Linked DNA regions of Luteibacter rhizovicinus DSM 16549. The protein of the gene in region 1 interacts with the protein of each later gene in a pairwise test. Links are inferred from orthologs where the notes say so. Each region holds a gene or a part of one and is shown in the gene's direction. Other genes may lie near its edges. The genes, in order: BJI69_RS08935 and BJI69_RS07745.

The links.
Region 2: the proteins of BJI69_RS08935 (region 1) and BJI69_RS07745 interact in binary tests that used the Escherichia coli proteins (3 or more experiments, as listed by UniProt). The link is inferred for Luteibacter rhizovicinus DSM 16549 from one-to-one orthologs.

Annotation. Positions count from the first base shown.
Region 1 is NZ_CP017480.1:1,978,946-1,993,591, reverse strand. Bases 6,612-9,610 are described here. They hold BJI69_RS08935 (response regulator), read left to right. Parts: upstream 6,612-7,761; coding sequence 7,762-8,460; downstream 8,461-9,610. Other genes in these bases: BJI69_RS08925 (N-acyl homoserine lactonase family protein), read right to left, coding at 9,375-9,610; BJI69_RS08930 (transporter), read left to right, coding at 8,562-9,359; BJI69_RS08940 (DUF4118 domain-containing protein), read left to right, coding at 6,612-7,765. Also shown: BJI69_RS08970 (response regulator), read right to left, coding at 1-453; BJI69_RS08965 (redoxin family protein), read right to left, coding at 496-1,047; BJI69_RS08960 (organic hydroperoxide resistance protein), read left to right, coding at 1,279-1,695; BJI69_RS08955 (tetratricopeptide repeat protein), read left to right, coding at 1,800-3,290; BJI69_RS08950 (carboxy terminal-processing peptidase), read left to right, coding at 3,424-5,616; BJI69_RS08945 (hypothetical protein), read right to left, coding at 5,624-6,118; more of BJI69_RS08940, read left to right, coding at 6,284-6,611; more of BJI69_RS08925, read right to left, coding at 9,611-10,274; BJI69_RS08920 (DUF924 family protein), read left to right, coding at 10,412-10,969; BJI69_RS08910 (LytTR family DNA-binding domain-containing protein), read right to left, coding at 11,175-12,083; BJI69_RS08905 (acyltransferase family protein), read left to right, coding at 12,241-13,497; BJI69_RS08900 (M61 family metallopeptidase), read right to left, coding at 13,593-14,646. UniProt on the Escherichia coli protein: Member of the two-component regulatory system KdpD/KdpE involved in the regulation of the kdp operon.
Region 2 is NZ_CP017480.1:1,692,967-1,707,852, forward strand. What follows is about bases 3,895-7,133. They hold BJI69_RS07745 (sensor histidine kinase), read left to right. Parts: upstream 3,895-4,272; coding sequence 4,273-6,933; downstream 6,934-7,133. Other genes in these bases: kdpC (potassium-transporting ATPase subunit KdpC), read left to right, coding at 3,895-4,113; BJI69_RS07750 (response regulator), read left to right, coding at 6,930-7,133. Outside these bases: potassium-transporting ATPase subunit KdpB, read left to right, coding at 1-1,814; BJI69_RS07730 (hypothetical protein), read left to right, coding at 1,828-2,034; BJI69_RS07735 (outer membrane beta-barrel protein), read left to right, coding at 2,111-3,529; BJI69_RS22840 (hypothetical protein), read left to right, coding at 3,539-3,703; more of kdpC, read left to right, coding at 3,664-3,894; more of BJI69_RS07750, read left to right, coding at 7,134-7,628; BJI69_RS07755 (hypothetical protein), read left to right, coding at 7,905-8,297; BJI69_RS07760 (AraC family transcriptional regulator), read right to left, coding at 8,384-9,178; BJI69_RS07765 (hypothetical protein), read left to right, coding at 9,322-9,564; BJI69_RS07770 (MarR family winged helix-turn-helix transcriptional regulator), read left to right, coding at 9,643-10,101; BJI69_RS07775 (efflux transporter outer membrane subunit), read left to right, coding at 10,125-11,585; BJI69_RS07780 (HlyD/EmrA/EmrK family protein), read left to right, coding at 11,609-12,820; BJI69_RS07785 (DHA2 family efflux MFS transporter permease subunit), read left to right, coding at 12,833-14,359; BJI69_RS07790 (acyloxyacyl hydrolase), read right to left, coding at 14,473-14,886. UniProt on the Escherichia coli protein: Member of the two-component regulatory system KdpD/KdpE involved in the regulation of the kdp operon. KdpD may function as a membrane-associated protein kinase that phosphorylates KdpE in response to environmental signals.

The DNA of each region.
Region 1 (14,646 bases):
CGCGGTGGTGTCCAGGCGCCAGCGACCGAAACCGAGCATGCCACTGGCTTCGGTCACGCGGAGGTTCGGCGGCAGCATGCGCGTGCGGCGGATCACCGCGTTGATGCGCGCCAGCAGTTCGCGCGGCGAGAATGGCTTGACCACGTAATCGTCGGCGCCCATCTCCAGCCCGATGATCCGGTCGGTCTCGTCGTCGCGCGCGGTGAGCAGGAGCACCGGGATCGCCCGGTGCTTGCTCGCGCGCAGGTTACGGGTGAGCACCAGCCCGTCGTCGCCAGGCATCATGATGTCGAGCACGATGAGGTCCACGGCGGTGGTATCGAGCAGGGCATTCATCTCGCGACCATCGGCCGCTACGCTGGTACGCAGCCCGTTCTTCTGCAGGTACTGCGCGACACCCGTGCGGATTTCGCGATCGTCATCGACGACGAGGATATGGTCGACGTGGTCCATGAAAGGCTCCCGTGGGTGATGTCAGGCAGAGTCAGGCCCTGGTCACGCCTTGCCCAAGAGCTGGCGGACGCGTGCTTCGGTTTCGTCGTAGTTTCCCTCGCCATAGTGGCTGTAGACAATCTTGCCGTTCTGGTCGATCAGATATAGCGCAGGCCAGAACCGGTTGCCATAGGCGTTCCAGGTGGCGTAGCCGTTGTCGACGGCGACCGGATACGTGATGCCTTGCGCCTTGATGGCCGATGCGATCCCGGGAAGCTCATGTTCCTCGTCGTACTCCGGCGTATGCACGCCGACCACGACCAGACCGTCGTTCGCGTATTTCTTGTACAGCGCCTCGGTATGCGGCACGACATGCACGCAGTTGATGCACTCGTGCGTCCAGAACTCCACCAGGGTGACCTTGCCATGCAGGTCCTTGAGGGAAAGCGGTTGCGAATTGAACCAGTGGTCGATGCCGACGAAGTCCGGCGCAGGCACGGACGCGGAAGCGGCTGTGGCGTCGCCGGCACGGTCGCGGGCCCAGCCGGCGGGCCACGCGGCGATCAGGGCGAGGCAGATCGCAGAGAAGCCGATAAGAAGACGGGAGGAGGTCATGGCGCGTCACCTGTGAATGAGGATGACTTATTGAAGCCCCGCCACGTATCCCGGGCGTGTCGCCGGGAGTGCCGTTTTGTATCGCAACGTAGCGGGCCAACCGGTATGTATCCCAATGTATCCCGCGGTGGCCACTACACATTCCGACGCGTTTCGGCAGGCATGGCGACACAACCGGGATACGCCACAGGCGTCTCCTAGTCACCACCTCAAACCGAACGGGAGACCACCATGTCACGCATCGAGAACGTCCTCTATACCGGCAAGACCCGCACCACCGGCGGCCGCGACGGCGAATCGCGCAGTTCCGACGGCCGCCTGGCCATCAAGCTGTCCCCGCCCGGCACGGCCGGCGAAGGCACCAACCCGGAGCAGCTCCTCGCCGCCGGCTGGTCCGCCTGTTTCATCGGCGCCATGGGCCTGGCGGCCCGTGCGCAGCACGTGGCCCTGCCCAAGGACACCGAAGTGAATACCGAGGTCGACCTCGGCACGGCCGGCGACCAGTACTTCCTGCAGGCCCGTCTCAACGTGAGCTTGCCGGGCCTGGATCGCGAGGTGGCGCAGTCGCTCGTCGACACCGCGCACCGCACCTGCCCCTACTCGAAGGCGCTACACGGCAACATCGACATCGTGACCACCCTCGTCTGAGGCCGGTACACATGGCCGGAATGGCTATGTGCGCCAGCGCCCGACCGGCGTAAATTATCGCGAGCCACGGCGCCCGTGGCTCCCGGTAACGAACGGAGATGCGTATGTTTCGTCGGTCGTGGTTCGTGTGGGTGTCGCTGCTGATCGCCGCAGCGGCACATGGCCAGGAGATGCACGACCACGGGATGCCCGAGAAACTCGGGAGAGTCACGTTTCCCATCTCCTGCGATCCCAAGGTGCAGCAGCCTTTCGACCGTGCGGTCGCCCTGCTGCACTCCTTCGCCTATGGGCCCGCCGCCAAGGCGTTTCGCGATATCGCCGCCGCCGACCCGACCTGCGCCATGGCGCGCTGGGGTGAGGCGATGACCTATTTCCATCCGGTCTGGGCACCGTCGCTTCCACCCGACACGTTCGCGGCCGGCCAGAAGGCCATGCTCGAGGCGACCCGCCTGGGCGCCACGAGCCCCCGCGAGAAGCAGTTCATCGGAGCGCTCGGTCAGCTCTACAAGGTCGATCCCGGCCTGAAACCTGCGCAGCGCACGCTGGCTTACGAACAGGCCATGGCGGTGCTCGCCCACGACAATCCGAAGGATGTCGAGGCGCAGGTGTTTTACGCCCTGGCACTGTTGTCCAATGCCGCTCCTTCCGACAAGACCCACGCGAAGCAGAAGCAGGCCATCGATATTCTCGAGCCGCTGTTTCGCGTGAATCCCGACCATCCGGGCATCGCCCACTACCTGATCCACGCCTGCGACAGTGCCGAGCTGGCGCAACGCGGCCTTCCCGCCGCCCGGAAGTACGCGGGCATCGCGCCGTCCGCACCGCATGCCCTGCACATGCCCTCGCACATCTTCACGCGGCTGGGACTGTGGGACGACTCCATTCGATCCAATCTCGCCTCCGAGACGTCCGCGCGTGAACACGGCGACGTCATGGGCCAGCTGCATGCGATGGATTACCTGGTCTATGCGTACATGCAGACCGGTCGCGCCAAAGACGCGGCGGGCGTCGTGAACGACATGCGCGCCATGCCATCGCTCGACATGACCGATTTCGGCGTCGCTTATGCGGCCACCGCCATGCCGATCCGCGTCGCGGTCGAACAGGGTCACTGGGTGGAGGCAAGCACCATCAAGGACCCCGCGGGTGCACCACCCTCGGTTGTCGCCATCGCCGTGTGGGCCAGAGGCATGGGCCTGGCCCGTACCGGCCACGCCAACGACGCAGGCCGGGAGGCGACACGCCTCGAGCAGATCGCGAAACAGCTGAGCGATAGCGGCGACACCTACTGGTCGGTACAGACCGCCGTGCTGGCGGATGAAGTCAAGGCATGGTCGGCGCAGGCCGCGGGTGACCGCGCGAACGCCGTGGCGCTACTCACCTCGGCGGCGGACAAGGAGGATGCGCTGGAGAAACGCCCGGTGACCCCCGGCCCGATCCTTCCCGCGCGAGAGCAACTCGGCGATCTGTTGTTGGCGCAAAACCAGCCCGACCTCGCCGCGACCGCCTTCAAGACCGCACTGGCCGAGTCTCCGGGACGCGCCGGCGCACTGCGCGGCCAATCCCAGGCCACCCACCCCACCCGCGCCTTGTAGGAGCCGATTCATCGGCGATCCCCAGCACCCCTCACCACCTCACGGAAACGCAAGAACTCGCTGCCATTTGCCCCCTCCATCCGGTTTGCCCATGCCAGAATGACCCCATCGCATCCCGACCGAATTCCCCCCAATGACCTCGCCCCGCACCACCGTCTTCGCCGCCCTGGCGCTCTGTGCAACCTTAGCCCTCGCCACAGCCACCGGCGCACCCCAGGCGGCACCGACCAGCACGGGCGCAGCGGCGCACGCCGATACCCAGGGACCGATCGCGCTCGTCGCCAGCGACCAGCAAGCGGTTGCCGGCAAGGTTGCCACCCTGTTCCTGAGCCGCTTCCACTACCGGCCCCGGCCGCTGGATGCGACGTTCTCCGCCGTCGTCTTCGACAAGCTGGTCGAAACGCTCGACCCGGAGCGCGGCTACTTCACCCAGGCCGACATCGCACATTTCGCGCCGCTTCGGCCCACGCTCGGCAACGCCATCGACGAGGGTGACCTGACGCCCGCCTTCGAGCCGGTGAATCTCTACCTCAACCGTGTGGTCGACGAAGCACGCTACGCGCAATCGCTGCTGAAGGATGGCTTCGACTTCACGGCCCATGAGTCCATCGCCACCGAACGGAAGGCCGCGCCGTGGCCTGCGTCGACCGACGAACTCCATGAGCTCTGGCGTGAACGCGCCAAGGAAGACTGGCTGCGCCTGAAGCTGGCCGGACAAGGCGACGACGCGATTCGCAAGACGCTTGCCCATCGTTACGCGAACCTTGTCTCGCGCATCGAGAAGACCAGCACCGACGACGCCTTCCAGTTGTTCATGACGGCGTACGCCGAGTCGACCGATCCGCACACCGACTACTTCGCGGCGAAGGCCGCGACCGTGTTCAACACGGAAATGTCCCTGTCGCTGGAAGGCATCGGCGCCTATCTGCGCGAGCACGACGAATACACGCAGGTCACCGAGTTGATCCCGGGCAGCCCGGCCGCCAAGTCCGGGAAGATCCATGTGGGTGACCGCATCACCGGCGTCGGCCAGGGCAGCGCAGGGCCGCTGACCGATGTCATCGGCTGGCGCTCGGACGATGTCGTTGCGCTCATCAAGGGCAAGAGCGGCACGTCCGTGCGCGTCGAGCTGCTTCCCGATGAGAGCAAGGGCGATGTCGCCCCGCACACCATCACCCTCACCCGCCGCCACATCAGCATCGAGGACGAAGCCGCGAAGCAGACCGTGCTCCAGGTCGGCGAACCGGGCCATGCGCACAAGCTGGGCATCATCACCGTGCCATCGTTCTATGAAGACTTCGACGCAAGGCGCGCGGGTGATGCGAACTACCGCAGCGTGACGCGCGATGTCTCGCGCATGCTCGGCGAGCTGAAGAAGCAGAAGGTCGACGGCGTGGTCATCGACTTGCGTGATAACGGCGGCGGATCCTTGACTGAAGCCTCGGACATGGTCGGACTGTTCACGGGTGCCGGCCCGGTCGTGCAGGTGCGCAGCGCGGACGGCAAGGTCGAGGTGCAAGGTGCCACCAACGCCGCGCCGGCCTGGTCGGGTGCGCTGGGCGTTCTCGTGAATCATGGCTCGGCGTCGGCCTCGGAAATCTTCGCCGCGGCGATCCAGGACCGCGGCCGTGGCGTCATCCTCGGCCAGCGCACGTTCGGCAAGGGCACGGTGCAGAACCTGCTCGACCTCGACGAGGCCGTGGAAGAAGCGCACGACGGCAAACTCGGCGAGCTCAAGATGACGATCGCCCAGTTCTATCGCATCAACGGCGACAGCACGCAATTGCTGGGCGTGACGCCGGATATCGCGTTCCCGGCGACGGAAGACGAAAAGGACTTCGGCGAGTCGACCTACAAGAACGCGCTACCAGCGTCGTCGATAGCGGCCGTTCCCCACACGCAGAACAAGACGCTCGCGCCGCTCTTTCCCAAACTCGATAGCGCGCACCTGGCACGCGTACAGCACACCGCACGCTGGCAGCTCACCATCGACGAGCTCGCCGCCTTCCAGGCGACGGCGGCGCGCGCGACCGTCTCGCTGAATCTCGATGAGCGCAAAGCGACCCGCGAGGCCGACCTGAAAGTCTCCGCGGACTTCCGCGCGCGCCGCAAGGCACTGAACCTGGCGGATGGCCTTCCCACCGACGACGACACCGCGCTTCAGGGTGACGACGGCCTGGATCCGGAAGAGCGCAGCGTGGCGCTGGACAAGCGTCCCGAGCCGACCAAGCCGTCGAAGGATCCGTACGTGCAGGAAGCGGCGCAAATCATCGCCGATGAAGCGGCGATGTTGATGGCAGCCCCGAGCGCGCAAGCGCCCGGGTGATCGATCGTTACGTGGATGCCGCAGCATCCGCGGAAGCGAATTGTCCGCGCAGCTTGTAGGTGGCTTCCACCGCGCGGATCGCCGACCAAAGCGCTATGCCCGCGAGGAAGACATTGGTTCCACCAGGCATCTTGACACCCATCAGGTGGGCCACCGTCACAGCCGCGACCAAGGCGGCAAAGAGCACCAGAATGCTCGCGGCGGCCCGACTATTGAAGCGCCAGAGCAGACCGGCGAGCACCACGTAGATCACCGCATCGACGATCAACGCGCGGCCGATAAACATCGCGAGGAACGCTTGCAGGCCCGCGAGGCAGAGAAACAGGATCGATGTTTCCCTGACGATCGCCAGTGCGTCCGCGCGACTCTCGATCTTCGCCATGACGGCGGACTTCCCGCCCTTACGCTTCGGCGGTTCATACGTACCCGTGGCGTACTCAGGCTTCTTGAGCCTGTCTGCCATCGCGCGCGCGAAATCGTCAGGTGTTCCCTTGTCTTCCATGCTGCCCCCTGGTGGGCCGGCGAATGGTCCGTCGGCGCTGTGCGACGGAAGATCGCAAGGGGGCCGGCAGGCTGTCAAGCGACCTGACGGCGTCGCGGTAATCGACGCCGCGGAGACCCCGTACCGATAGCCGCACCCACGAGAGCGCCGCTATCATGGCTGACCATGATTCCGTACAGCCTCGAGGTGACACCGCGCCCGTTCCGCTACCGCGTGCTGGCTTATGCGGTGGCTGCCTGCGCCACCACCACCGGGATCGCGGCACTCCTTCTGCGCGTGTTCGACCTGTCGAACGTGGTGATGGTGTTCCTGCTCACTGTCGTCCTCGTAGCGCTGCGCTGGGGCCGCGCCGCCGGCGCCCTGGCCGCCTTTGTCGCCGTCGGCAGTTTCGACTTCTTCTTCGTGCCGCCGGTCTGGTCGTTCCACGTGTCGGACACGCAGTACATCTTTACGTTCGTCCTGATGCTCGCGGTGGCCCTCGTCACCGGACAGCTGGCAGCACGGTTGCGCGACGAAGCCGTCACCGCGGCCGCCGGCGAGAAACGTGCGAGCGCATTGGCCACCGTGGCGACCGACCTGTCGGTGGCCGTCCGCAATGACGACATCGCCCGGGTATGCGCCACACGCATCGGCCCGTTGTTAGATGGCAGCGCAACCCTCCTGCTTCCCGACGACCATGACCGTATGTCACCACAAGGCCCCGGTGACGCCGGCATCGCCCAGTGGGTGCTCGAGCAAGGCCTTCCGGCAGGACAGGATACGGACACACTCCTCGCGTTCAACGCCACCTATCTTCCGCTTCCCACCGCGATGCGTACGCGCGGCGTGCTGCTTCTGGAACGCACGACAAGGACGCCCCTGGATGCCGGGCAGGTCACGTTGCTACGCGCCTTCCAGTCGCTTATCGCCCTGGCCATCGAGCGCGTGCACTTCGTCGACGTGGCCCACGAAACCCAGCTGCGCATGGAAGGCGAGCGGCTACGCAGTACGCTGCTTGCCGCCGTGTCCCACGATCTACGAACACCCTTGACGGCCATCCGTGGCATGGCAGGCATGCTCGGAGACAACGACGTCGCGCGCGCCATCGCGAACCAGGCCGACCGCATGCAGCGCCAGGTGGTGAACCTGCTGGATGCGGCGCGCATGCAGGGCGAAGGTGTGCGCCTCGACCTGCAATGGCAGGCACTGGATGAGGTCGTCGGTGCCGCGCTGGCATCGATCGATCTCGGCGGTCGCCGCGTCTTGGTCGACATGTCGCGAGATTTTCCGCTGGTGTCGTTGGACGCCGCCCTGTTCGAGCGGGTGCTGGCGAATCTGTTCGACAACGCCACCAAGTACACCCCCGATGACGCGACCCTTCGCATCCGCGCCGACCGCGTCGGCACGCGAATCCATTTGACCGTCGAGGACGATGGCCCGGGTTTTCCACCGGGCGTCAACGCGGATTCCCTCTTCGACGCGTTTTCCCGTGGCGCACGCGAATCGTCCATTCCCGGTGTCGGGCTCGGCCTGTCGCTGTCACGGCGTATCGTCGAGGCACACGGTGGCAGCATCGCCGCGTCGAGGGTCACCCCGCATGGCGCACGCTTTGAAATTACCCTGGTCGCCGGCGAGCCGCCGACGATCGACCTGGAAGACCCCGAATGAACAAACCGCGCATCCTGGTCGTCGAAGACGAATCGGATATTCGCCGGTTCCTGAAGCTGGCCCTCGAGCGCGAAGACATGACCGTGTTCGAAGCCGGTGATGCCTTGCGTGCCCGGATCGAAGCCGCGAGCCGTCAACCCGATCTGATCGTTCTCGATCTCGGCCTCCCCGACGACGACGGCAAAGCCGTGATCCGCGACGTGCGCGGGTGGTCGTCGGCGCCGATCATCGTGCTTTCCGCGCGTGACAGCGAAGCGGAGAAAGTCGCCGCGCTGGAGGCGGGCGCGGACGATTATCTTTCCAAGCCCTTCGGTGTTCCCGAGCTGGTGGCGCGTGTGCGTGCGCAGCTGCGCCGGGCGAGCCTGGCCGGCGATCGCGGCCAGGCCAGCGCGCGCATTCGCTTCGGAGATATCGAAGTGAACCTCGCAACACACGAAGTGTCGCGTCGCGGCGAAGCCGTCCACCTGACACCGATCGAATTCCGCCTGCTGACCGCACTGGTCCGCGGGCAAGGCAAGGTGCTGACCCATCGGCAACTGCTGCATGACGTATGGGGTCCGGGTTACGCCACGCGACCGCACTACGTGCGTGTCTACATGGCCAATCTCCGGCAAAAGCTCGAGGACGAACCGGCCAGGCCGCGTCACCTCGTGACCGAACTCCAGGTCGGCTACCGGCTGGCAGGCCTGGACTGAGGCATCTTGATAGGATCTTGATACCAGGACGGGCAATACAGCGCCACCCTTAGACGACGATGCCCACCATGGCTGGTCATTCCTGATCCTAAGGCTTGACCATGATCCTCCGTACCATGCTCCTACCCGTCGTCCTGCTAGGTGTTCTCCCGGCCTTCGTTGCCCGCGCCGACGATGCCCCTCCCATATGCACGGACCGTCCGACCAAGGCCAATAGCGCCTGCACCGTGCCCGAGGGTACGTGGCAGCTCGAGACCGACGTGGACAACGACACGCACGACGCGCACGCAGGGAGTAGCTCCGACACCTTGTACTTCGTGAATCCATACATCAAGTACGGCATCGGCGCGCAAACCGATATCGAAGTGAACTGGGCACCGGCCGTGCGCGTCACGACGAAGAGCGACGGCGACCGTCACACCACGCGCGGCGCGGGCGACCTGACGGTTCGCCTGAAAACCAGCCTCTACAGCGGCGACGTGTTCAACGCCTCGATCATTCCCTTCGTGAAAGCACCGACCGCATCGCACGGCATCGGCAATGATCACTGGGAAGGCGGCGTCGCGGCACCGATGAGCGCCGCGGTGGGTGGCGGCTTCACGCTGACGATCGGACCTGAGCTCGATGCGCTGGCCGATGCCGATGGGCACGGTCGACATCTGGCCGTGACCAATCTCGTGAATATCGCGCACCCCCTGACCAACGCGTTGTCCGTGGCCGTGGAGTACTGGCGCCAGGACAATCGCGATCCGTCGGGCCACGTGAAGCAGGCGTCCGCCGATATCGCGTTCACCTACCTGGCAAGCCCCGACTTCCAGCTGGATATTGGCGCCAATGTGGGCGTGAACAGCGTGACGCCGGATCGACAGATCTATGCGGGCTTCTCGTACCATTGGTGACGTGACGAGCCGCCGTCAGTCGTAGAAGGCAGGCAGGATCTTCAGCGTGTCGGTCTGCGCCTTGTCGTGATTGATGAATAGCTGCGCGTGATATCGATCCATCATGACCTTGACGTTCTCCATCGAGGTGACCGACGCGGCCTTATCGGTATTCAGGCTGGGCACGACATCGTTGCGCAGATTCGCGGCGGAATGGGCGACGTCACCCGACAGGATGATGAAGCCGGATTGCTTCAGATGGACGAGAAGCGATTGACTTCCCGGCGTGTGTCCCGGCGTGGGGAAGAGCGTGACACTGCCGTCGCCGAACACGTCCGTGTTGCCGTCGAGAAGCTGGAGATGCTTCGGCGATCCCATGAGCTTGCGCGCCAGCGCCTTCAGTTGATTCACGTTGGCGTTCGGTCCATCCGGCGAACGGATCCATGCGTACTCGACGCGCTGGATAAGGACCGTCGCCTTCGGGAACAGTGCGACGTTCCCGATATGGTCGCCGTGCGTATGCGAGATCGCGACGTAGTGGATATCGTCCGGTGTCAGGCCGATCGCGGAAAGCTGGCCGGAGATCGACTGATCGAGGTGGTACACGATCAACTGGGGAAGGGTCGACCAGCCCTTCGGGTCGTTCAAGGCGGATTCCGGCACGCCGGTATCCCAGATCAGCCACGTGCCGCCGTGCTTGATCAGCCAGCATGTCGAGGAGAATTCGATCGGCTTGCCGACGTTTTCTCCCGGTGTCCACACCGATTCGTCGTTCGCGAGGGAGCGGCCGCAATCCAGCCGATACAGCCGATCGGCGAAGCCGGCGCGTGCCGGGTCGGGAAGGGTGGCCGTGGTCGCCGCCGTTGAGGCGGCCGCCCACCCAAGCCACGCTGCCAGCACGACGACCGGCGCGAACACGCATGAGCGCAGTTTCATGGCACGTACTCCACGACGTCGAAACAGCTTGAACGATCGGGGCAGCAGAGCACGCACGCGACGCAAAGGATTGGCAAATTGCGCCCATCCCGGACAGCGCCATTATCATCGGGCGATCTCATGCCGCAGGATGGCCGATGACCGCTTCCCTTCCCCTTCCCGAATCTCCCGAACGCGTCGTGCATTTCTGGCGCGACGCAGGCTTCGATCGCTGGTTCAAGAGCGACGCAGGCTTCGATCGCATGTTCAGCGAGCACTTCATGGGTGCACATCTTGCTGCCGCGCGCGGCGATCTGAATGCGTGGCGCGAGACAGCCGAGGGCTGCCTCGCCTTGCTGATCCTTCTCGACCAGTTCCCCCGCAACGCCTTCCGCGGTTGCGGTCATATGTATGCGACCGACCCACTGGCGCGCTCGATTGCGCGACACGTGCTAGAGCGAGGCTTCGACCAGCAGCTCGACCCCGAGATGCGCGCCTTCGTCTACCTGCCTTTCGAGCACTCGGAAGACCTGGCGGATCAGGAGCTTTCCGTGAGGCTGTTCGATGCGCTGGGTGGTGCGTTTCAGCCTTACGCGGCCACGCACCGCGACATCATCCGGCGCTTCGGGCGGTTCCCGCATCGGAACGGCGAGCTGGGGCGCGAGACCTCGCCGGAAGAGCGGGCGTTTCTCGAGGGGGGCGGGTTCGCGGGGTGAGACAGAGCGCGGCGGGCTGGAAGAGCTCGCCGCTGAAGCGGCTCCTACGGGGGAGCGGCGCCTTGGGAGAAGATGGTGCGCCCGGAGGGATTCGAACCCCCGACCAATGGCTTCGGAAGCCACTACTCTATCCGGCTGAGCTACGAGCGCGTCTTGCAGGTCCGGGATTGTAGCCGAATGACCGTGGGCGGCCTAGCCTGAGCCGTCAGGCTCGGGCCAGTGCGGGTTCGGCGCCTGCCGCGGCGGCGCGAAGGCTTTCCCTGTAGCGCCGGCTACACGGCAGGACGGTGCCGTCCGTCATGTGGAGGCGGGCATCGCCTGCATCGAGCGGCTCGATGGCGGTCACCTGCGCCAGCTGGACCAGATAGCTCCGGTGCGCCCTGACGAACACGGCCGGATCCAGCCGCGTCTCCAGCGCCGCGAGCGTGCTGCGCAGCGGATAGTCCCGGCCGCGTACCCGCAGGTTGACGTAGTTGCCCGCCGACTGGACCCACTCGATGTCGGCCGTGGCGACGAGGAAATCCCGCCCCAGCTTGCGAACGAGGAAGCGCTCCGGGCGGTCGACGGCCTCCACCGGCGGCCCCTCGTCGGGGACGTCGAGGAGGCTGGCTTCGCCCTTTATGTGCCGCCCGAACCATTCGACCATGTGGCCGACGGCGACGATCAGGAAGAATGTCCGGACATCCTTCAGGTACTCGTAGACCGCCTGCGTGGTCCACGGGCCCGGCTCGTATCTCGACCCAAAGCTCCCATAGACGAGGATCCGGATCAGATCCATGCCGACCACGTGGACGGCGGAGTACGCCACGCTACCCAGGAAGTACAAAGGCAAGCGCCGACGCCACGTATCCGCGTGCAAGGGCCAGCGGTCGCAGGCCCACAACAGGAAGGGCAGGATGAACAGGCCGATGGTGATGCTGCTGAATTCGTTGGTGGCGATCTGCCAGGTCGGCGCCGCGATGTTGTAGCGGATCGCGTCCATCCGGCTGGTCATCGTGTTGCCGATGGCCGCCGTGACGAAGACCAGCAACCAGAAACCGATCATCAGCCAACGACGGCGTCGATGGGCCTGGTCCAGTTCCTTACCGGGGGGTATCGGGGCGGTCGCTTCCATGCGGGGAATCATAGCGTCGTCACGGTGGTCCGTTAGGAAAACCATCCCCACCGTCCCACAGTTCGTCCCTAAAAGCTTTGTTTTCGGCCCTTCGCGATGGTGCCGGCCCGTCCCGAAGCCAATCCTGTCGCCAGCCTTCACGACAGGATGCACGGCCATGAGCACGACCCGCCGCCACGACATCGATGCCTTGCGCATCTTCGCCTTCGCACTACTGATCCTGTATCACACGGGCATGGCCTACGTTGTCGGCTGGGACTTCCACATCAAGAGCGCGTACACGGCCGAGTGGCTGCAGTGGCCGATGCTCTTCGTGAACCGCTGGCGGATGTCCCTGTTGTTCCTGATCTCCGGCGCAGCGATCGCCCTAGCCGCGCCCGAAGGTCGCCTCTGGCGATTCGCGAGGGAGCGCACCTGGCGACTGATGCTGCCGCTGATCTTCGGCATGTTCGTGGTGGTGCCCATCCAGCCGTACTGTGAAGGCGTCGCCAACGGTCACCTGACCCCGGGGTTCTGGAACTTCCTGGTCAGTTACTGGCACGTCCACCCCTGGCCGAAGGACAGCTTCGGCGGGTGGCAGTACGGCATCACCTGGAACCACCTCTGGTACCTGCCCTACCTGTGGACATACACGCTGTGTCTCGTCGCCTTGATGCCCCTGCTGGGGTTGGCCCGGGTGCGCACCGGCGTCGCCGCCTTCTGCCGTGCGCCGACCTGGGTCATGATCGTCGCACCGGCCGCGCTTCTCGAGTTTTATGTCCTGACGCTGGATCCGTTTTTCCCGGCAACGAATGCTTTCGTCGGTGACTGGTACCAGCATGCCAAGTACGCGACGATCTTCCTCGGCGGCTACCTGCTTGCCCGTGAGGCCGGGTTCTGGACTCGCGTCGTGGCGATACGCAAGGCGACCCTGGTGACGGCCGGCGTGGCGATCGCGGTCTACATGGGCCTGCGGCTGGCCGGGCACCTGGTCACCGCCGATTCCTGGGTGCACCGCGTACCGGACGCGTTCTGGGACAGGCTGACGGAGGTGTCGCATTGCCTGTACCTGTGGACCGCCCTGCTGACGATTCTCGGCTGGGGCAAGGCCTTCCTCGATCGTCCCTTCCGGTGGCTACCGTACTGCACCGAGGCGGTGTATCCCTGGTACATGCTGCACCAGAGCCTGATCATCCTGCTGGTGTTCTGGCTGAAGCCGATGTCTCTGGGGCCGTGGCTGGAACCCGCGCTGGTGGTGAGCGGAACCGTTGCCGGCTGCTACGTGCTGCACGAGTTCGTGATCCGCCGCGTGGCGTTCATCCGGCCGCTGTTCGGATTGAAAGCGGCGAAGCGCGTGCCCGGTACCGCTGTTGTGCGAGCCGATTCATCTGTGGGAGCCGATTCATCGGCGATGGGTGCTCGCGAAGGCGCCTGAAAGCATCGCCGCTGAAGCGGCTCCCACAAAGTCAGGGGTATCGCCGATAAATCGGCTCCTACAGTAAGAGAAAGGGCCCTTGCGGGCCCTTCGTCTTATTTTGCCTTGTACAGCTCGCCCAGCCAGTCGGGCTTGCTCTTGTCGCGTTCCAGATGGGGATACATCAGGCCGTCGTGGTAGTCGACGTTGATCGTCTTGTACTGGTCGAAGTTCTTGACCAGCAGCTGGATCGGCGCCTTGCTCGTCTTCGCATCGGTGACGGCGTCCTTCAGCACGTCGCCGGAGAACTCCTTGCTGTTCACCGCGATGATGTGCATGCCCGGCGAGAGGCCGGCCTTGAACGCCGGACCATCCCAGCGCACGTCGGAGATATCACCCTTCGACGACACGGCGAAGCCTGCCGAGTAGGTCAGGTCGGTCATCATGCGGCGCGTTTCGAAGCCCTTGATCGCGTCGGAAGGCTTGTCGTTGTAGACCAGCTTCCAGCCGCCACGCTCGATGCCTTCGATGTCGCCCTTATGCCCATCGACGCGGTCGCGCAGGTAGGTCGCCCAGTCGTACGGCGCAATGCCATTGAGGGTCGAGACCACTTCTTCGAACGTATACGGATTGACCTTCCAGTCGCCGTCCTTCATGCCGAAGAACGCCTTGGCGAAATCGTCCAGGTTGCGCTTGTTCTTGGTCAGCTCGCGCAGCCGGGTGTCGACATCGAGCCAGATCATCTGGCCGCCCTGGTAATAGTCTTCGCTCATCTGGTAATTGCGATACGAGAGCGGGCGACGCTGGGCAATGGTCGGATCGTTGGTGGTGTCTTCGATGGTGCGCCACGACAGGCCGGGGCGACCCTTGTCGTACGTCGCGGCGACGAAGGCGAGCAGGTCGCGCGCCTGGTCCTGGGTCACGAGACCCGAGCGCGCAGCGACGACGTTGCCCCAGAACTGCGTCTGGCCTTCATAGACCCACAGCAGGCTGTTGCCCATCGGCACGTTGAAGCTCGGCGTGGCCAGATCGGCACCACGACGGTACTTGCCGTCCCAGGAATGGTTGTACTCGTGGGCGAGGAGATCGCGACCGAGCCAGTTCTTGTCCCACTCGGTGAAGTAGCCCGGGGCGGCGCTATTTTCCGAGGAGCGATGGTGTTCCAGGCCG
Region 2 (14,886 bases), 290 kb from region 1 along the record:
AGGGGCGCGGCAAGGCCCAGGCCGATGCGCTGCGCGGTTCCCGTCGTGACGTGATGGCGAAGAAGCTCGCCTCGGCCGATCGCCACGCACCCATCGTGTTCACGCCGTCCAGCGAGCTTCGCCTGGGCCACCATGTGCTCGTCGAAGCCGGCGAGATCGTCCCGGGCGACGGCGAGATCGTGGTGGGCGCCGCCAGCGTGGACGAGAGTGCCATCACCGGCGAATCCGCGCCGGTGATCCGTGAATCCGGCGGCGACCGCAGCGCGGTCACCGGTGGCACCCGCGTGCTCTCAGACTGGATCGTGGTGCGTATCAGCAGCAACCCGGGCGAGAGCTTCCTCGATCGCATGATCTCGATGGTCGAAGGCGCCTCACGGCGCAAGACGCCGAACGAGATCGCGCTGACGATCCTGCTGGCCAAGTTCACCCTGATCTTCCTGCTGGCCTGCGCGACCCTGCTGCCCTACTCGATCTACAGCGTGCAAGCGGCGGGTGCGGGTGAGCCGATCAGCCTGACCGTGCTCATCGCCCTGCTAGTCTGCCTGATCCCGACCACGATCGGCGCCTTGCTCTCGGCTATCGGCATCGCCGGCATGGATCGCATGATCCGCGCCAACGTGATCGCCACCTCCGGCCGTGCGGTCGAAGCCGCCGGCGACGTGGACGTGCTCCTGCTCGACAAGACCGGCACGATCACGCTGGGCAACCGCCAGGCCGTGGCCTTCTATCCGGCCCCGGGCATCGAGGAACGCGAACTGGCCGAAGCCGCCGAGCTGGCTTCGCGCGCCGACGAAACGCCGGAGGGTCGCAGTATCGTCACCCTGGCGGCGAAGTACGTCAGCGTCAGCCTGGCTGAGCGCCGCCACGACGATCGTCGCGCCGAGTTCGTGCCGTTCACCGCGCAGACCCGCATGAGCGGCGTGGATGTCGGCACCCGCCACATCCGCAAGGGCGCGATGGATGCCGTCGAGCGCTACCTCGACGGGCAGGACAGCCACCTGCCGCCCCTGGTCCGTCGCATGGCCGAAGATGTCGCCCGTCGTGGTGCCACGCCGCTGATCGTGGTCGACGGCTCGCTGACCCTGGGCGTGGTCGAGCTCAAGGACATCGTCAAGGACGGGATCAAGGAGCGCTTCGCCGAGATGCGCAAGATGGGCATCCGCACCATCATGATCACCGGCGACAACCCGCTCACCGCGGCGGCGATCGCCGCCGAGGCCGGTGTCGACGACTTCCTCGCCGAGGCCACGCCGGAAGCCAAGCTCAAGCTCATCCGCGACATGCAGGCCGAGAACCGCCTGGTCGCGATGTGCGGCGACGGCACCAACGACGCGCCTGCGCTGGCCCAGGCCGACGTCGCCGTGGCGATGAACAGTGGCACGCAGGCGGCGAAAGAAGCCGGCAACATGGTCGACCTGGATTCCAACCCGACCAAGCTGATCGAGGTCGTCGGCATCGGCAAACAGATGCTGATCACCCGCGGCGCGCTCACTACGTTCTCCATCGCCAACGACATCGCCAAGTACTTCGCGATCATCCCGGCGGCGTTCGCCACGACGTATCCGGCGCTCAACGCGCTCAACGTGATGCACCTGGCCACGCCGCGCAGCGCGATCCTGTCGGCGGTGATCTTCAACGCGCTGATCATCATCTGCCTCATTCCGCTCGCGCTGAAGGGCGTGGCTTATCGCGCGCTTGGTGCCGGCGCGCTGCTGCGACGCAACCTGCTCGTCTACGGGCTCGGCGGCATCGTCGTGCCCTTCATCGGCATCAAGTTGATCGACATGTTGCTGGTCCTCTTCGGACTGGCCTGACCGAGGTCGCCCCATGCATTCCGTGAAGCTCACCGTTTTCATCGAAGACCACGCCGACCTGGACATGGAAGTCCGCGTCGTCGCCGCGGATCACGACGTCGCCGTTGCGGGCGCGCCGGTCGCACAGGTCGCTCCGGTCGCTGTCATCAAGCCGCGCATCGTTCCGGTGCCACCGCCCAACGACGACGAGTACACGCTCGGCGGTTACGCCGGTATCTGAAACACCCGGTTCTGAAACATTCGAATCATTCCATCCCACCGATAAAGGGGTCCCGAAAGGGATCGGTAAAAACGCCATGCGTACCACTCGTTATGCTCTCCTCGCCGCTATCTGCGCACTCGCGCCTGTCACCAAGGCCATGGCCTCGGGCAGTGACGATTGCTCCAAGGGTTTTGCTTCCCGTTTCGCCGCGGCCTACCGCGAAGACGCCCAGCCTGCCGATCCGAACGCTGAGGCGCCGGCACGCCGCGGCATGGCCTCGCCGTTCTCGTCACCGCCGTTCCCCTCGGCGGAATGGCAGCTAGGCGGTGTCGCTTACCCGATCGGTGTGCCGAACCTGAACTCGCAGTACCCGCTCGAAAAGGCACTCGCCTGCAACAGCGTGGGTAAGTGGATGAAGGACAACCGCATCGAGGTCTACGGCTGGTTGAATGCCTCGGCGAACATCAGCACCTCGTCGCGCACGAACTATCCCGTGTCGTACGCCGTGCGCCCCAATCGCGTCGAGTTCAACCAGGCGCTGTTCCGCATCGAGCGCCTCGCCGACACCGTGCAGACCGATCACGTGGACTGGGGCTTCCACCTCGACAACCTCTACGGATACGACTACCACTTCACCACGGCGAAGGGTGTCTTCAGTAACCAGCTGCTCAACAATCCCAAGCCGAACGAGCCGCTCAACGGCAAGATCTACGGCTACGACCCGATGCTGTTCTACGGCGATATCTACCTGCCGCACGTGGCCGAGGGCATGGATATCCGTATCGGTCGCTGGCTGTCGTTGCCCGACATCGAAGCGCAGTTCTCGCCGAACAACTACCTGGTCACCCACTCGATCCTCTACACCGTGGATCCGTACACACAGATGGGCGTGATGACGACGACGCGCCTCAACCAGCAGTGGACGGTGCAGGTAGGTATCAATGGCGGCAACGACACCGCCGTGTGGAACCATTCGGCGCGCCCGACCTTGCAGGCCTGCGTGCGCTACGTGTCGTCCGATAACAACGACATGCTCTATCCCTGCGTGAACAGCTTCAACAATTCCGATTACAACTACAACAACGTGCAGATGTACGTCACCACCTGGGGCCATCGCTTCAGTGACAACGTGCACATGCTCACCGAGGCTTACTACATGTACGGCCGCAATATCCCAGGCTATGGCGAGGATTTCGACCCGAAGGTTGCCGGCTCGTCGCCGTACCCGGGCAAGGCGGGTGAGTACGGCATCGTGAACTACTTCAACGTCGAGCTCGATCCCAAGAACATGATCTCATTCCGTAACGAGTTCTATAACGACCAGAAGGGCCAGCGCACCGGCTATCCGACGAAGTACACGAGCCACACGCTCGGCATGACGCATTGGGTGACCCAGGATCTCGAGATCCGCCCTGAAATCCGTTACGACCGGTCATACGACGTCAATGCCTACGACGGCGGCCGCAAGGATTACCAGGCCACCGCCATCGTCGACGCGATCTTGCACTACTGAGGAACACCCATGACCACCTTGCTGCGTAATGCCATCGTCCTGCTCCTGCTCATGACCGCGGTCACCGGCGTGGCCTACCCGGCGGTGGTCGGTGGGCTCTCGGCCCTGCTGTTCCCCATCAGGCGGCGGGAAGCCTGGTCGAACGTGACGGCAAGCCGGTCGGCTCCGCGCTGATCGGCCAGTCGTTCACGGCGCCCGGTTACTTCTGGAGCCGCCCGTCGGCGACGACGCCCACGCCGAACAACGGGGCAGCGTCCACGCCTTCGAATCTCGGACCGACCAATCCGGCGCTGGCCAAGGCGGCGAGCGATCGCATCGTCGCCTTGCGTGACGCCGATCCGGGCAACACGGCGGCCGTACCGGTGGACCTGGTGACGGCCTCGGGCAGCGGCCTGGATCCGGAGATCAGCCCGGCGGCGGCTGAGTACCAACTGGCCCGAGTGGCGCGGGCGCGTCGCCTCGACCCGGCCAAGCTTCGGGCGCTGGTGGCAGCGAATACCGACGGGCGTCAGTTGGGTGTGCTGGGGGAGCCGCGGGTGAATGTGTTGAAGCTCAACCTTGCCGTCGATGAGGCGGCGCGGTAACCATCGATCGTTGTCGCGGACCCATCGCCGCTGAAGCGGCTCCCACAAGAGCATCGCCGCTGCTGTTCCTTGTGGGAGCCGATTCATCGGCGATAACCAGATCGCCTCACCCCATCCATTACCCTTGCACCATGCAGCCCCACCTCCCCGGCCACCCCCATGACTGACGACCGCGATGCCCGAGCCAACGCGCTGCTCAGTACGGCCAGCGACGAAGACGGCCAGCGGCTGAAGGTCTTCCTCGGCGCCGCACCCGGCGTCGGCAAGACCTACGCGATGCTTTCCGCGGCACGGGATCTCAAACGTCAGGGTATCGACGTCGTCGTCGGCCTGGTCGAAACCCATGGCCGCTCCGACACGGTCGCCCTGGTCGAGGGCCTGGAAGTGCTGCCGACCCGGCCCGTGCGCTACGCCGGCCGGGACTTCCGCGAGTTCGACCTGGAGGCTGCCTTGCTGCGCCGACCGGCCGTGCTGCTGGTCGACGAACTCGCGCATACCAACCTGCCCGGTGGCCGTCACACGCGTCGCTGGCAGGACATCGCCGAGCTGCTCGATGCGGGCATCGAGGTGTATACGGCGCTCAACGTGCAGCATCTGGAGAGCCTCAACGACCAGATCCGCCGGATCACCGGGGTGGCCGTACGCGAGACCGTCCCCGACGCCTTCCTCGACCGTGCGCGTGACATCGTGCTGGTCGACCTGCCGCCCCGCGAACTGATCGGCCGGCTCAAGCAGGGCAAGGTGTACGTGCCGGAAACCGCCGCGGTCGCGCTCGACAAGTATTTCTCGCCGACCAATCTTGCCGCCCTGCGCGAACTCGCGGTCGAAACCGTGGCCGCGCACGTCGACAGCGACCTGCGCGAGATCATGCTCGCCCGCGGCGATGCGATGCCGGTACGTCGTCGTTGCATGGCGGCCATCGATGGCCAGGGCCAGAGCGAGTACCTCGTGCGCATCACGCGACGTATCGCGGAACGACGAGGGTCGCCATGGAGCGTGGTCTTCGTCGATCGCGGTGGCCTCGATGCCGACCGGCGCGAACGCGTGGATGCCGCCATGCGCCTGGCCCGTCGCCTCGGTGGCGAGGGTGTGATCCTTCGCGGTCACGCCGTGGCCGACGAACTGCTTACCTGGGCGGATCGCGAAGGCGTGGGCCAGATCATCGTCGGCCGCACGCGCGAGCGGCCGATCGCGCGGCGCCTGGGCTTCTCGCTCACCCAGCAGCTGCTGCGTCGCGGCGCCCACCTCGAACTGACCATCGTCGCCACACCGGCCGAGCGCGCACGTGCGCGTCGCCGCCTGCGTTTCAAGGACGGCCACGGATCGCGCCGCGAGTACGCCTTCGCCACCGGCGCGACCGCCATCGCGATGGCGCTGTCCTTCGTTGCCGACCGTTTCCTGTCGGTGGCCAACCTCTCGTTGATTTTCCTCACTGCCGTGCTCGTCGTTGCGGTGCGCACGCGCATGGCCGTCGCGGTCTATACGGCGCTGCTATGCTTCTTCGGCTACAACTTCTTCTTCGCCCCACCGCGTTACACGCTGGCGATCGCCAATGCCGACGACGTGCTGGCGGTGGTGCTGTTCCTTGTCGTCGCCCTGGTCTGCAGCCGGTTGGCGACACGGCTGGCCGGACAGGTCACGTCGCTGCGTGCGGCCCAGGTGCGCGCCCGCGCCCTGGTCGCACTGGGCCAGCAACTGGCGACCAGCGCCGACGCAGACAGCATTCGCAAGGCCGGCGCCTCTGCGCTGGCCCGGGCGCTGTCGATCGAGATCGCGATGCTTGCGCGCGATGCCAACGGTCACTTCAAGGTCATGAATTCGGTGCCCGATGCGTTCGCCTTGTCCACCCAGGACCTCGCTGCCGCCGAATGGTGCGAAAGCCACGCCGAGCCCGCCGGCCGCTACACCGATACCCTGCACGCGGCCTCGTGCTGGATGCTGCCACTCGGCGCCGAACACCAGCGCGCGGGCGTCGTCGCCCTGCGTTTTCCGCTCAGCGCGCGTGAGCCCGATGCCGACCGGCGCAGCCTCGCGCTGGCGATGGTGCAGGACATCGGCCAGGCGCTCGACCGCGCGCGGCTCGCCCACGAACTGGAAGGCGCGCGCGTGCAGGGCGAGACCGAACGCCTGCGTAGCGCCCTCCTCTCGTCCGTCTCGCACGATCTCCGTTCGCCACTGGCCTCGATGATCGGCTCGGCCGGCACCCTGCTCAGCTACGACGCGCAGCTGCCCGCGAACGAGCGGCACGAACTGCTCCAGGCGATCCTCGGCGAGGGCCAGCGCCTGGACCGCTACATCCAGAACCTGCTCGACATGACCCGGCTCGGCCATGGCACCTTGCAGCTCCATCGCGACTGGGTCGACGCCGGCGAGATCGTGGCCGCCGCCGTATCGCGCATGCGCAAGCTCTTTCCCGACGTGCGGATCGACGTGCACCTGCCGACGGATACCGTGCTCCTGCACGTGCATCCGGCGCTCATCGAGCAGGCCCTGTTCAACATCCTCGAGAACGCCGGCCGCTTCACGCCGCCCGAGGAACCGATCCGGGTCACGGTCCGCTCCGAAGCAGGCCGGCTGCTCGTCGACGTGGCCGATCGGGGTCCGGGTATCCCGGAAGACGAGCGGGCGCGGATCTTCGACATGTTCTATTCGGTAACGCGCGGCGATCGCGGTGGCAAAGGCACGGGCCTCGGCCTGGCCATCTGCCGCGGCATGATCGGTGCGCATGGCGGCAGCGTGGAGGCCTTGCCCCACGTGGGCGGAGGCACGACCATTCGGGTCTCGCTGCCGCTGTCGCCGCCCCCCGAATCCAACGCATGAACCCCACCGCTCCACGAGTCCTGGTCATCGATGACGAAGCGCAGATCCGCCGCTTCCTCGATATCGGCCTGCGCGCCGAGGGCTACCAGGTGCTGCTCGCCGCCAACGGAGAGGAAGGCCTTGGGCTCGCCGCGACGCAGTCGCCCGATGTCGTCGTGCTCGACATCGGCCTGCCGGACATGGAAGGCCACGATGTGCTGCGCGAGATCCGCATGTGGAGTGAAGTGCCCGTGCTGATGCTTTCCGTGCGCGATTCGGAGAGCGAGAAAGTCCGCGCGCTCGATCACGGCGCCAATGATTACGTGACCAAGCCCTTCGGCATCCAGGAGCTGATGGCACGTCTGCGTGTGCTGCTGCGCCAGGGCGCCAAGGGCGGTCAGGCCGATGCGCCGGTACGCTACGACGACGGTAGCCTCGTCATCGATCTTGCGCGGCGCGAAGTGCTGCTCGACGGCGCGCCGATCGCGCTCACGCGCAAGGAGTTCGCCGTGCTGTCGCTGCTCGTCCGCCACCCAGGTCGCGTCGTCAGCCAGCAACAGATCCTCCGCGAAGTCTGGGGTGCCACGCACACCCAGGACACGCATTACCTGCGCATCGTCATGGGCAAGCTCCGTCTCAAGTTGGGCGACGATCCCTCGACGCCGCGCTGGCTGAAAACCGAACCCGGCGTCGGCTACCGCTTCCCCGCCACCTGACCAAATTCGACACCCGCCCCCTGTAGGAGCCGATTCATCGGCGAACGGGTGCTCGCAGAAACGGCACCTAATCAGGGTGGGAGCCGATTTATCGGCGAAAGGGTGCTCGCAAAAACGGCAGGCCTGAAAGCGCCAGAACACGGGACATCACTCTCGAGCTCGCCCAACTGTGACGCACCCCTCATCCCGCGAAACGCGCCCGCTTTTTCAGACTATTCTGATTCCTCCGCCACGATGAACCCATGACCTTCCGCCCCTCTCACCAAGGAGCGCGTCATGACACCATCCCGAACCCACGCCACCCTTCAGCGTCTTGCTGCGGCTGCCAGCCTGTTCTCCGGACTCGTCACCGCAACACCGGCGTTGAGCGCGTCACCCGTGTGCAGCAACGAACATTTCCGGACCGGCGAACTCACCCTGCCGAGTTACGACGAAGCCATGGCCGAATGCGTGGCGCAGGAGTCCGCTCTGACCCATCCGGAACGGGGTGCGTTTGCGCCCTTGCGTTCGTGCCACGACACCGGCGCGCAAGGGAGTCACGGCCCATGGCGGCATGGCCGCATCGCGGTCGATGTTCTCGAGCGAAGCAGCGGCGACCGTTACACCTTCGAGGGACTGTGGATGTGCAAGCCAGTGGCGGAGGCAACGGCAAGCACCCATCGCCGCTGAAGCGGCTCCCACAAGAGCCGACTTGTATCGAGCGCCTCCTGTGGGAGCCGCTTCAGCGGCGATCCCGGCAGCGGGCCAGTTCGCGGCTAAGCCTCGCTAGCCTGCCGCGCCAGATACCGCCCCGGTGAATCGCCAAACGCTCGCCGGAACATCGCCACAAACGCGCTCGGCGTCGCATATCCGAGCGCATCGGAGACCACCGAGACAGGCTCGCCATGAGCCAGCCGTTCCAGCCCACGCGCCAGCCGAGCCTGCTGTCGCCACTGCGCCACGCTGCACTGGGTCTCCTGGCGAAACAGGCGCGTGAGCGTGCGTGAGGACATGCCTGCCCAGCTCGCCCAGTCGTCGATGCCACGGGTGTCGTGCGGGTTCTCGTACATGGCCATGGCGACGCGGCGAAGACGGCGATCGATCGGCATCGGCAGGTGCAGCGATTCCACCGGGGCACGGCGCAGTTCGTCGAGCAGCACGGCGAACAGGCGTTCGCGTTCGGGCTCGACCGTCACGGCGTCGGCCGGCCAGGTGGCGGCCCGTTTGACGATGGCGCGGAACAGGTCATTGACCCCGACCACGCAGGGGCGGTCGGGCAGGACCGACGCGGCGCAGGGTGCGATGAACACGCCCCAGGCGTGGCTCGGGCCCGCAATGCTCACGGTATGCATCATCCCCGGCGGCATCCAGCCGGCGCGATGCGGCGGCAGCAGGTAGGAGCCATGCTCCGTACGTGTGATGAAAAGCCCTTGTTCCACATAGAAAAACTGGCCGCGCACATGGCTGTGCCAGTCCGTTTCACGCAGGGGAATTTCGCCGCGCGCCTCGTAGGCAATCAGGGGCGGACCGTCGGCGCTTTCCAGCAATCGGTGAAGGGTTTCGTCGTGCATTTTGGCCCGATCTCGACATAAGTTGGCCGACTAACGATATCAGGCCGATTGCTTCCATGACTATCATTTGCAACCCCAAGCAACTGTCCTGCGCCCGGCATCCGCCGACGACCGGCGCCCGTGACCCTGAAGCGGAGATCCCTATGATCCGTCTCGTCACCACCGATTTAACCGAATTCAGCGAAGGTCAGGAGGCGGGCGACGCCTTGGTCACCTTTGTCGCCTGCGCCCACGCCATGCTCGATCCCACCACCCCTGAGGAGCAGGTCCGCCGCCTGGAACCCCGCCTGCTGGCTCAATTGCCGACCCTGAAGGCGCTGGGTGTCTTCGATCTTTTCGAGGTGCGCGACCCCGCCTTGGCGGCCCTGCTGGCCGACGAAGGATGAATATCCGAGAAACCTGAAATATCCGGCGGACACATATTTGCCTTGACAACTATATTTCGGGCAATAGAATGCGTGTCCATGAACAATCCCACATGCCCTTCGTACGACGGCCGCGACTCCCTGGGTGCCCTCATCGGCATGGTGCGCGGTGAAATCGTCCGTGCGATCGAGTCCGATCTCGCCGCACTGGGCGTCGACCTGAAGTTCACCCAGTTCCATGTCCTCAAGCGCCTGGCCACCCACGGCGCCATGACGGCCACGGAGCTGGCCCGGGCGGTGGATCTGGACGGCGGCGCCATGACCCGCCAGCTCGACCAGCTCGAGGCCAAGGGCTATTTGCGGCGCAAGCAGCACGAGCAGGACCGTCGAGCCCTGCGTATCGAGCTGACCGAAGCTGGCGAGGCGCTCTGGAAGCATCTGCACGAAAGCAACATCGCGACGCTCGAGCGGGCCCAGAAGGGCCTCACCGGGACGGAACGCGATCAGTTGCACGATTACCTGGAGCGCGTGCTCAACGCGCTCCGCGACAAAGACTGAACTAAACGTCCGAGGCAATACGCATGCGTCTGCACACACTCGTGGCGGCCGTCGGGGCCGCGTTGATTCTTTCCGGCTGTGTCACCAGCCGTGGACTGGATCCGCAGGGTCAGCTCACCGACCCGACCACTCTCCACGCCGACCGTACCCTGGCCAAGGTGGCCGTTTCGCCGGCCGGCTGGCCGTCGGCCGACTGGTGGACGGGGCTCGGCGACAGCCAGCTCACCTCGCTGATCGAGGAGGCCCTGAAGGACAACCCGGATCTGGCCACCGCCGATGCGCGCGTGCGTCAGGCCCAGGCGCAGGCCAGTGGCGCCGACGCCGCACGCGATCCGACGTTCAACGTCGGTGCCGGCGCCGCGGGCGCGCACCTGCCGGGTTCGTTGCTGCCGTCGCCGCCGGGTAACCACTTCTCGTGGACCAAGTTCGGCTACGGCAACTTCAGCTGGGACCTGGACCTGTGGGGCGGCAAGCGTGCCGCGTGGGAAGCGGCCCTCGGCAGCCAGCGCGCCACGGAAATCGATGCTCGCGCCGCGCGCATCGAGATCTCGACCAACGTCGCCCGTGCCTACGTGCAGCTCGGCTACGCGTTCACCCAGATGGACGTGGCCAAGGCCGAACTGGATCGCAGCAAGGCCTCGCAGACGCTGACCGTGCAGCGTGTCGCCGCCGGTGTCGACAACCAGACGCAGGTGAAGCAGGCCGATAGCGAAGTCGCCTCGGCCGAGCGCGAGATCGCCGTTTCCGCGCGCGCCATCGACACCGCGCGTATCCAGCTCAGCATGCTCCTGGGCAAGGGTCCGGACCGCGGCATGGACATCACCCGTCCCGCCGCGCTGGCGCCGTCCGCCGTGGCCATCCCGGCGAACCTGCCCGCCGACCTGATCGGCCATCGTGCCGACCTGGTCGCCGCGCGCTGGCGCGTCGAGGCGGCATCGAAGGACATCGTCGCGGCGAAAACGGAGTTCCTGCCCAACGTCTCGCTGGGCATCCTCGCCGCCCAGGCCGCGGGTGGTTCGGACAACCTGTTCTCGTCGCGTGCGCGCTTCTGGCAGGTGTTGCCGGCGGTGAGCCTGCCGATCTTCGATGGCGGTCGTCTTCGCGCGAACCTGTCGGGCAAGGATGCCGAGTACGACCTCGCTGTCGCGCAGTACAACAAGACGCTGGTCGGCGCGCTCAACGACGTGGCCGACGACCTCTCGGGCCTCGACTCGCTCGGCACGCAGATCCAGGCGCAGCAGCGCGCACAGGATGCGGCGCAGCAGGCGTACGACCTCTCGCAGCTTCGCTACAAGGCCGGTGTCGGCAGCTACCTGGAATCGCTCGTGGTGCGCCAGCAGCTGCTCGAAGCCCAGCAGCGCATGGCGTCGCTGAAGGCGCAGCAGGTCGACACGTCCGTCCAACTCATTCAGGCGCTCGGCGGTGGTTTCCGCCCCGAGGCCGACGACCAGCCCGTCGTCGCCGCCACGCCCGCCACTCATTAAAAATCGTACCGAGGCCGCTTCCGATGTCACAAGAATCCATTGCCCCATCCGGCGCCGTCGTTGCGCCGCCACCGAAGAGCCGTCGCGGCTTCTTCCTCAAGCTCCTGGTTGCCGTCATCGTGCTCGCCGCGATCGGCTGGACGGTCTGGTACTTCGTGGACGGTCGCTGGGAAGAAGACACCGATGACGCCTACGTCAACGGCAACGTCGTGCAGATCACCCCGCAGATCGCCGGTACGGTAACCTCGATCGGCGCCGATGACGGCGACCTCGTCCACCAGGGCGATGTGCTGGTCAAGCTCGATCCGAGCGACGCCGAAGTCGCGCTGGAAAGCGCCCGCGCCAACCTCGCCAACACGGTGCGCAAGGTGCGCGGCCTGTACAACAACGTGACCTCGTCGCAGGCCGACGTGGCCGTTCGCCAGACTGCGGTGGATCGTGCGCGTCAGGACTATAACCGTCGTCGCGATCTCGCCAAGTCCGGTGCGATCTCCGCCGAAGAACTGTCGCATGCCGCCGATACGCTGACCTCGGCCGAGAGCAGCCTGTCGTCGGCGAAGCAGGCCTACAGCAGCAACAAGGTGCTGGTCGACGACACCGTCGTCGCCTCGCATCCGGACGTCCGCGCCGCGGCCGCCAAGCTGCGCTCTGCCTATCTCGACGATGTTCGCGCCACGCTCGTCGCGCCGGTGGACGGTTATGTCGCCAAGCGCACCGTGCAGGTTGGCCAGCGCGTGCAGCCGGGTGCCGCCTTGATGGCCGTCGTGCCGCTCCACGAAGTGTGGATCGACGCGAACTTCAAGGAAACCCAGATGAACAAGATGCGCATCGGCCAGCCGGTCGAGGTGACTGCGGACGTGTACGGCGGCAAGACCGTCTACAAGGCGAAGATCCGCAGCCTCGGTATCGGTAGCGGCAGCGCGTTCTCGATCCTGCCGGCGCAGAACGCCACGGGCAACTGGATCAAGATCGTCCAGCGCGTGCCGGTCCGCGTGGTCTTCACCGACCCGAAGCAGCTCGAAGAGAAGCCGTTGCGCCTGGGCCTTTCGACCAAGGTCACGGTGAACCTGCACGACCAGAGCGGCCCGCTGCTCTCGACGCAGGCGCCGACCAAGGCCGAGTTCTCCACGCCGATCTACGACAAGCAGCTTGCCGACGCCGACACGGATATCGCGCGCGTCATCCACGAGAACGCATCGGCGGGTGAAGGCGAGCAGCAGAAAGCTCCGAAGTAAGGAGACGGTCTCATGAGCACCGAATTTCGACCGCCAAACCTGGCGTTGTCCACGATCGGCCTATCCCTTGCGACGTTCATGCAGGTGCTCGACACGACGATCGCCAACGTATCGTTGCCGACCATCGCGGGCAACCTGGGTGTCAGCTCCAACCAGAGCACGTGGGTGATCACCTCGTTCGCGGTCAGCAACGCCATCGCGCTGCCGCTGACCGGCTTCCTGACGCGCCGCTTCGGTGAAACGAAGCTGTTCGTCATGGCGACGCTGCTGTTCTCGATGGCCTCGTTCCTGTGCGGTATCGCGCAGAGCATGACCATGCTCATCATCTTCCGCGCCATCCAGGGCGCGGTGGCGGGCCCGATGTATCCGATCACGCAGAGCCTGCTGATCTCGATCTATCCACCCGCCAAACGAGGTATGGCCCTGGCGCTTCTGGCGATGGTCACCGTCGTCGCGCCCATCGCGGGCCCGATCCTCGGTGGCTGGATCACGGACAACTACACCTGGCCGTGGATCTTCTTCATCAACGTGCCGATCGGCATCTTCGCCAGCTTCGTCGTGGCGAACCAGATGAAGGGACGTCCGGAAGTCACCGAGAAGCCCAAGGTGGATTACGTGGGCCTGATCACGCTGATCATCGGTGTGGGTGCGCTGCAGGTCGTGCTCGACAAGGGCAACGACGAGGACTGGTTCTCGTCGCCCTTCATCATCGTCACCGCGATCATCGCTGCCGTCGGCCTGGCCGTGTTCCTGATCTGGGAACTCACGGACAAGGACCCGATCGTGAACCTGAAGCTGTTCCGGCATCGCAACTTCGCGATGGGCACGCTATGTCTCGTGCTCGCCTACGCGGCGTTCTTCGCGATCGGCCTGCTGGTGCCGCAGTGGTTGCAACGCAACGTCGGGTACACGTCGACCTGGGCCGGTCTCGCCGCGGCACCGTTGGGCATCATCCCGGTGATACTCACGCCCTTCGTCGGTCGCTATGCGCATAAGTTCGACTTGCGTGTGCTGGCGTCGGGAGCGTTCCTGGTGATGGGCGCGACGTGCTTCATGCGCTCGGAGTTCTATCTCGACATCGACTTCTACAGTGTCGCGATGGTGCAGCTGATCCAGGGCCTGGGCGTGGCGTTGTTCTTCATGCCGATCCTCAGCATCCTGCTATCGGACCTGCAGCCCCGAGAGATCGCGTCGGGCTCCGGCCTCGCCACCTTCCTGCGTACGCTGGGTGGCAGTTTCGCGGCGTCGCTGACCACGTTCCTGTGGGACCGGCGGGCGGTGGTCCATCACGAACGGCTGACCGAGACGATCACGCCATTCGATCCGACGGCACAGCAGGCACTGACGACGATCGGTCACGGCGATTCGCAATACGCGACCTCGGCGCTGAACGCGATGATCACCAACCAGGGCTACCAGATCTCGTTCAACGAGGTCTTCCACCTGCTCGGTTATGTGTTCATCGGCCTGGTCTTCATCGTCTGGCTCGCAAAGCCACCGTTCGCCGCCAAGGCCGGTCCAGCCGCGTCAGGCCACTAAGCCCGGCAAGCCAACGCGGACCTGCTGGACATGTGGGAGCCGTTTCAGCGGCGATGCTCTTCAAAAAAAAGCCCGGCCTCGTGCCGGGCTTTTCAACATCCAGAACACAAGGATCAGAGATTGAAGCCGATACCCACCAGCGCCATCGTCTCGCCGCGGTTCGGCTCCTTGAAGCTGCCGTTCGAGATGTGGCGGATCTGGAAGCTCACGTTCTTCATCTGCCAGCCCAGCGTGCTGACGAACTGGTAGCTGCTGGAGAGCGCCTGCGTGTGACCGCCCGCGGTGCCAGCGACCTGGAAGCTGAAGAAGAGCGGCTGGTACCAGTCGCTGTCGGTGCCGTAGTGGAAGCGGGCGCCGGCGGCGCCGAGCCACACGTTGTTGGTGACGCCAGGCTGCGAAAATTCGTAGCGCTGGATGTTGCGGCCATTGATGTAACCGACCGAGACATCCGGCGACCAGGTGAAGCGGCTCTGGCCGATCTGGTACGGGTTGAAGACGGATTCGATGAAGAACACGTTGGTGCCGTG